DNA from 2 places in the Paenibacillus sp. BC26 genome. Region 1 is predicted to be linked to the other one. Evidence: a T-box and tRNA genes for the amino acid it is inferred to sense, from the RefSeq annotation. Region 1 holds a T-box; the other holds one or more tRNA genes.
The links. A T-box is a leader RNA that pairs with one kind of tRNA and senses whether it is charged. The one in region 1 lies ahead of argS (arginine--tRNA ligase), so its partner is inferred to be a tRNA-Arg.
Positions count from the first base shown of each region.

Region 1 (3,416 bases):
TGTCGTGGCCGATTTTCCAAGAGGTGTACAAGAAGTATCCGGACATGGCGATCATTCACTTTGATGCCCATGCGGATCTGCGCGAGTCGTACGAAGGCGAACCGCTTTCCCACTCCACACCGCTTCGCAAAGCAGCCGGCCTTATCGGCGGCAAGAACGTCTACCAATTCGGTATCCGTTCCGGTTCCCGCGAAGAGTGGCAATATGCGCGCGAGAACATCAATTTCCACCCGTTCGAAGTGCTTGAGCCTTTGAAGAAAGTATTGCCTGAGCTTGAAGGCCGTCCTGTCTATCTGACGATCGACATCGACGTGCTGGATCCATCGGCAGCACCGGGAACAGGTACGGCGGAAGCCGGCGGCATCACGTCGAAGGAATTGATTGACGCGGTTCATGCCATTGCCCGTTCCGGCGTTAATATTGTCGGCTGCGACCTTGTTGAGGTAGCGCCGGCTTATGACCCTACAGAACAAACACAGATCGTCGCGGCGAAAGTCATCCGCGAAATGCTGCTTGGCTTTATTAAATAATAGCGAAGGACGGGAGCGATGCTCCCGTCCTTTTTTGTTGGTTGCTAAACAGCCTTCGCCGCTCTATTCGGTCTCCTAAATCAGGCTTCTTCTTTTTCGGCGGTCAAGTTTCAGAGTGCCGGAATCAGCTATAAAATAACAATAAAGCAGCTCCGGTTAGAGGACTACCGCATGCCCGCCGCTTAGGGCTTCATTTTTTGGTCATAATGAATAGTAGTAGTCTAACAATTGAAGGGGGCGAGCAAGTTATGAGCTTATTGCCAATTCACGAGCGGCTCGCGGAGCTGTGGACGGTTCGAAGCAAGAGACAGCTCTCGGCGGAGGAGCTGGCGGACTTTGAGCATTGCTTGGCGGTGAACGCGATGATTTGCCGACAAGTTGCGAATTTGTACAATCTCTCGCTGCTGGCTTCGATGACGGGCGATACGGAGTGGCAGCACGATATATGCCGCAAAATCGAACGGCTGACCGGAACGCCGCCGGCATCGCCTCAGCTCTAGCCGGGGCTTGAAATTAACGTCTCTTTCTGGTTTCCTATGGTTATGAGGGGAGGGACTGCGTGATGAGAGTACATTCATTTCCGCCGGAGATCGGCGATCGTGCGCGGGTGCTTGTCCTTGGCAGCATGCCGGGAACGGCTTCGCTCGCGAAGCACCAATATTACGCCCATCCGCGCAATCATTTATGGCCGGTGGTGTATGGCTTGTTCGGGCTGACGCCGGCTGAGGATTATGAGGATCGGCTCGTTTTTGCCAAGGCTCGCGGTATCGCGCTCTGGGATGTCATTGAATCCTGTCAGCGGGAGGGCAGTCTCGATGTGAACATCCGGGAGGAGCGTCCCAATGACATTCCCGGCTTGCTGGCGGAGTATCCGGAGATTAGCTGCATTGTGTGCAACGGGGCGAAGTCTCATGATACGTTCTTGAAGTATTTCAAAAGCTTACCCGAGCTCAGCGGCATAACGCTGCTCAAGCTGCCGTCGACCAGTCCGATTCCGACGGCTGCGATGCGCACGACTGCAGATCGGATCGAAGCTTGGCGCATTTTGCTGCCGCACTTAATTCCGCTCGAACAGACCTAGGCAAACCTCCGCAAGAGGCTTGCTTTTTTCGCGAGGTTGCATATAATAGGGGAAATACAGTCAGTAATAACAGCTACATACGATGAACGGGACAGTACCTTGCAGATCGGTGCTAGCAGCGAGCCGGGCTGGATGAGCGAATCATCCTTGGTGAAAGCCGGCGCAGCGGCGTAAGGGAAGCGGACCCGGGAGTAGATCCATTGAACATGCAGGGAGCTTGTTGAAGCGCGCCTCTGTAAGTAGATGAATCCGGTCACCCCGTTATCGTGCTTGAGAGGTTTTCGGCATGGCCGCCGCTGTTTGTTGTTCGTTGTTCGTGCAGCCATAATGAAAACCAGAAGAGTGGTACCGCGGAAATGAACCTCCGTCTCTTTATTAGAGACGGGGGTTTTATTTGTTTCTAACCACAAATCGGGGAGGATGAACATGATGAACCTGTTATTGCAATGGGCAGCCGCACAGCTGCAGCCGCATGTACCATCGCTGACCTATGAAGACATCGTGGCGCTGCTGGAACTCCCGCCAAACCCGGAGCTAGGCGACGTCGCATTTCCTTGCTTTGCGCTGTCGCGTGAACTGAAACGCGCGCCGGCCGCGATTGCCGCAGAGCTCGCGGAGCAGATCGGTGCCGGAGCCGATTCCGGAACGTCACCGACGATTCGCGCCGAAGCCAAAGGTCCGTACCTGAATCTCTTCCTCGTTCGGGAAGAGTGGGCACCGAAGCTGCTTGCTCCGCTGCTGCTTGCTGATTTCGGGCAATCGCAGGTCGGGACGGGTCAACGCGTCATCATGGATATGTCCTCTCCGAATATCGCCAAACCTTTCGGCGTGGGCCATCTGCGTTCGACGATGATCGGCAACGCGCTTGCTCAGATGTACCGCAGCTCCGGCTATGAGGTTGTGACCGTCAACCATATCGGTGATTGGGGTACGCAATTCGGCAAGCTGATGGAAGCGTATATGCGCTGGGGGGACGAAGCGAAGCTCAAGGAAGAGCCGATTCGCGAGAGCTTGCGTTTGTATGTCCAGTTCCATGAGGAAGCCGAGAAGGATCCGACTTTGGAGGACAAAGCGCGTCATTGGTTCTGGAAGCTGGAGAACGGCGATGAGGAAGCGCACCGGTTGTGGCGTTATTTTGTCTCGTTCAGCATGGAGGAATTCGACCGCGTGTATACGCGTCTTGGCGTGCAGTTCGACTATACGCTCGGCGAGAGCTTCTATAACGATAAAATGACCGCCGTCGTCTCGCGCCTGCAAGAGCTGCAGCTGCTGGAGGAAAGCAACGGCGCGCAGGTTGTTCGTTTGGAAGAGGAAGGATTGCCGCCATGCCTCATTCTGAAGTCGGACGGCACGACCATCTATCCGACGCGCGATCTCGCTACGGCACTCTATCGGAAGAACGAGATGGGCGGGGATTTGCTGCTGTATGTGGTAGGGGCGGAGCAGAAGCTGCATTTTCAACAAGTGTTTGCCGTCTTGAAGCGCATGGGCGAAGAAGTGGCAGACCAATGCCGCCATCTCGCATTCGGGCTGATGAAATTCGAAGGCCGCAAAATGTCCACGCGCAGAGGTCAGGTCATCTTCCTGGATGAGGTACTGGACGAAGCCGTATCCAAGGCTGCTGCCATTATTGCCGAGAAGAATCCGGATCTGGAAGATGCGCGGGATACCGCGGAAGCCGTTGGGATTGGTGCAATTGTGTTCGGCGATTTGCTTCATCATCGCATGCTGGAGGTGGATTTCTCGCTGGATGAGGCGCTTCGCTTCGAAGGGGAGACTGGCCCTTACGTGCAATACACGGCGGC
Region 1 is NZ_FPAD01000006.1:19,408-22,823, reverse strand. It holds gene speB (agmatinase) at 1-530, shown strand, start outside; gene BM412_RS28545 (DUF7667 family protein) at 779-1,030, shown strand; gene BM412_RS28540 (DNA-deoxyinosine glycosylase) at 1,093-1,611, shown strand; T-box leader at 1,685-1,986, shown strand; gene argS (arginine--tRNA ligase) at 2,047-3,416, shown strand, end outside.

Region 2 (3,416 bases), on a different contig from region 1:
CGCGAAGTCCGATGCTCTCGATAATCGATCTGCTGTCCGCATCGTCGCCGCGTACCCCGGACTCAAACAGCATGCCTGCCAGATCCGTGACGATCTGGGCATAACACTGACTTACGCTGTTAAAGCCCTTCTCTTCAATGAGCTGCTGCCTGACTGTATCTTTGCCGATTTTCTCGTTCTCCGGCTTCTTCATCGCTTCGTCGACTTTAAGGACACGATCGACGAACGATTCTTTCCGTTTATATTTCTTATAAAATTTGACGATCGCGGCGACACCGCCGAGAATCGCAGCAAGCGCAATGAGGATTGGGCCGGCAGGGGAAGCGGCGGCGATTAGGAGGGCAGCGCCGCCTGCGACCATGAGCGCTCCTTTGACGGCTGTTGCTTTGTTCTTGTCTTTGTTCATTTCCTGCGTCGAACCGCCCAGGTTAGCGGCATGCCCGAGATCGGCGGCACGGGTATCGCTGGCTTGTTTCATTTTGTCTTCCATCTCATGCAGGTTCTTGGCGTTCTTCTTGTTCTCGCGGTAGCCGGCTACGCCGCTGACCATATAGGCCGCGCCGCCGATAATACCGGCAGCTCCGGCAGCGACAGTCGCGCCGGCGTTGAGCCCCATGTCCGCAACGGTACGAACGCTGTTCACCGTCCCTGCGCTGAAACGGGCCAGATCGGCCGCGCCGGCGCCGCCTTCTCCCACGATTTGCTGCGCTTTGCCGGTGTTGCTCAGCGATTCGTCATAGTTGTCGGTGGCATTGTAGATCTGCGAGATCGAGGCGAGTCCGCTAAGCGCTCCGGCGGCAGGTCCGATGCCTTCGGCAACAGGCAGGGCATCCTTTGCCCCTAATCCGGCGCTGATGGTAGCCGAACCGCCGGCGCCGCCCGTCGAAGCGGAAGTGCCGATTGCAGCGTAACCGAGATAGTCTTTGTCCGTATCCGCATTGTAGTTTTTGGTATCGGCTTTGCTGGCATCCCGAGAGATAACCGAGAACTTATCCCAATCGACCGATTTACTAATGAGGCCTTTCACCATCGTTTTCTTGACGTTATCCAGATCGACGAATCGTTTGGTGCCGCCGTTCATTGCGCGTATCGCCGACATTTTCTGTTCCGGTGTCAAGGCGTCGAAGTAAGCGAAGAGCGTGGTTTTCTTCTCTTTAGTGGCTTGTTCTTTCAGCCAGCCGTAGACTTCGCTGTACCCTGCCTTGCCCCTCAAATTGGCGGGGATCGGCGGTGGGGTGAACGCTGCCGGCGCAGCGGCGGCGGCCGGAGCTGAAGGCGCGGCAGGGGCTGCGGGAGCCGCCGGTGCGCTTGCGGTAACGGTCGGAGCCGTCACCGGAGCGGCGGCCGCTTCTTGCGCTTGCTGCTCCGCCGCTACCGGTGCTTGAGCAGCTGCCGGCGTCGCTCGGACTGTAGATGAAGCCGGACTGTTTACACGGTCAGGTCTTCCCATCCGAGCCGCACCGGTCTGACGCATGATCGTACCTTTGCTTGACTGCATCATCTGCAGCACAGCCTGATTGCCGGAAGCGCGCTGCATCTGGAGCAGCTTTCCGGGTTCCGAATCGCTTTCTCGACTGTTAGCCGACGAGGCTGCTGTACGGGTGCTCTGTTCGGCACTTTCACGCTGAATGGGCGAAGCGGGTTTACGCGTATGGCGATTTGAATCGGCAAATGAGCTCATTTCGACAGCCTCCGACATTGATAGTCATTATTCGCTAGAATGATAGACTAATAGTACCACATTTTCAGAGAAATCATGGGAATTATTGCAGTGTGCAATGAACTAAAATTTGTGGCTGGAAGGAAGACTCCATAATGGGATTGCCTTGCGGAGATGCTGTTGTTCGATAAGTCCATTAAGCCTTTTTGCCGGAATAGCGATCTTGGCTTCGTTATGAATTCAACTCTGTTCATGGGCCACAGAAATGCTGCTCAAATTGCAACTTATTAACCGTCTCAGCGGCGTTACTTCACAATTTGTTGCCTAGCATGCATCATTTTCATTGATATGAGCCTTTAGTTACGTTGATTAGGATGGGATTTTGCTTAACAAGCAACATTTCGGCCGTCAACGTAGAGAAACCCCAATCATGTTGCGTTAATGGCAACATGATTATTTGGGGAAACTGAGGCACTCCTGCTCGAAAACTTGATTCTCAATTAATGAAGTTGTCGAGTTGTCGGGAGAGGAATAGAAAACAAAAAAGCCTCCCGGGAAAGTGCCTAAGCACCATCCAACAGGAGGCTGTCTTTAGTATAAGTGTCTGAAACGCTAGGTAAAAATGGCGTCCCAGGAGGGATTCGAACCCCCGACAACACGCTTAGAAGGCGTGTGCTCTATCCAACTGAGCTACTGGGACACGTAAGAAGGAGTATATCACGGAGTGTTCCGGTAGTGCAACTACTTTTTTTGAAAAGAATTTAAAATGCTATGTATTTGTTAAATCATGGAGCGGGTGAAGGGAATCGAACCCTCGCCTCAAGCTTGGGAAGCTGGCGTTCTGCCATTGAACTACACCCGCACGGAAAAAACAAAGTAGACAAATAATAGCACAGCCTAAAATGGAAATCAACAGCAGAGAGTGATATAATCGAACTCTAACTGTACATAATACGCATTTCTGCAGGCAGTTTGACTGATAAGGCGGTGATTCTATTACAACCTCAGGCCCCTCGCAGGGTGATAACAGAGAGAATGTATATTTGTTTCCGAATATGCTGGATCAATATCAGAACCAACTGACGCGCATGCTTGAATCCGAACAATATGGAGAAGCTAAAGGACTGCTTCGTTTCTTGCTGAATTGCCAAGGCGAAGAGAAGCGTCATTACGAAGAATGGACCAATTTATTATCATGGCTGGATGTTGCTTTCCCGGGCTATGGAGACTCGAACGACAGCATACATATGGACTCCGCTGAGCCGGACGGCGATGAGGAGTCGCTTCGCCGGGAAGCGCTGAGTTCAGGCGAGCACGACGAAGCTTACGTGCAGCAGGTTCTTTATATCATGCAGCATCATCCTGTTGCCGATCAGCAAATTTTGGCATTGGAGCGCGCGGCTTATCTCAATCATCCAAGTGTCGACGAAACCATCATCACATGGCTGACGCGAACGGATTTGCATCCGGCACTTCAATTCAAGGCGCTGCAATCGTTGAAGAAGCGCGGCGTAACCGGGGCAATCAGGCTGGATCGTCTCGGGGAGCTGGTGGATCTCGAGATCGAAGCGACGCCGCTTTCGATGGATGAATTTCCGCCGGTGGTTACAAGGGTCGTAGAACGGGTAGAATCGGTAACAGAGGTACAGGAAGCATCGATGCCCCATTTTGCAAGAGAGCTGTGGAAAGAATGCTTGCAATGCTTGTACGGCACGACGGCTTACAGTCGGCTTTTGTCGGACGACGATGAGACCGT
Region 2 is NZ_FPAD01000001.1:1,202,779-1,206,194, forward strand. It holds gene BM412_RS04995 (hypothetical protein) at 1-1,681, opposite strand, end outside; tRNA gene BM412_RS05000 (tRNA-Arg) at 2,284-2,360, opposite strand; tRNA gene BM412_RS05005 (tRNA-Gly) at 2,449-2,522, opposite strand; gene BM412_RS05010 (hypothetical protein) at 2,716-3,416, shown strand, end outside.
Region 2: it has a tRNA-Arg gene. The T-box ahead of argS (arginine--tRNA ligase) is inferred to sense a tRNA for this amino acid. The anticodon was not compared.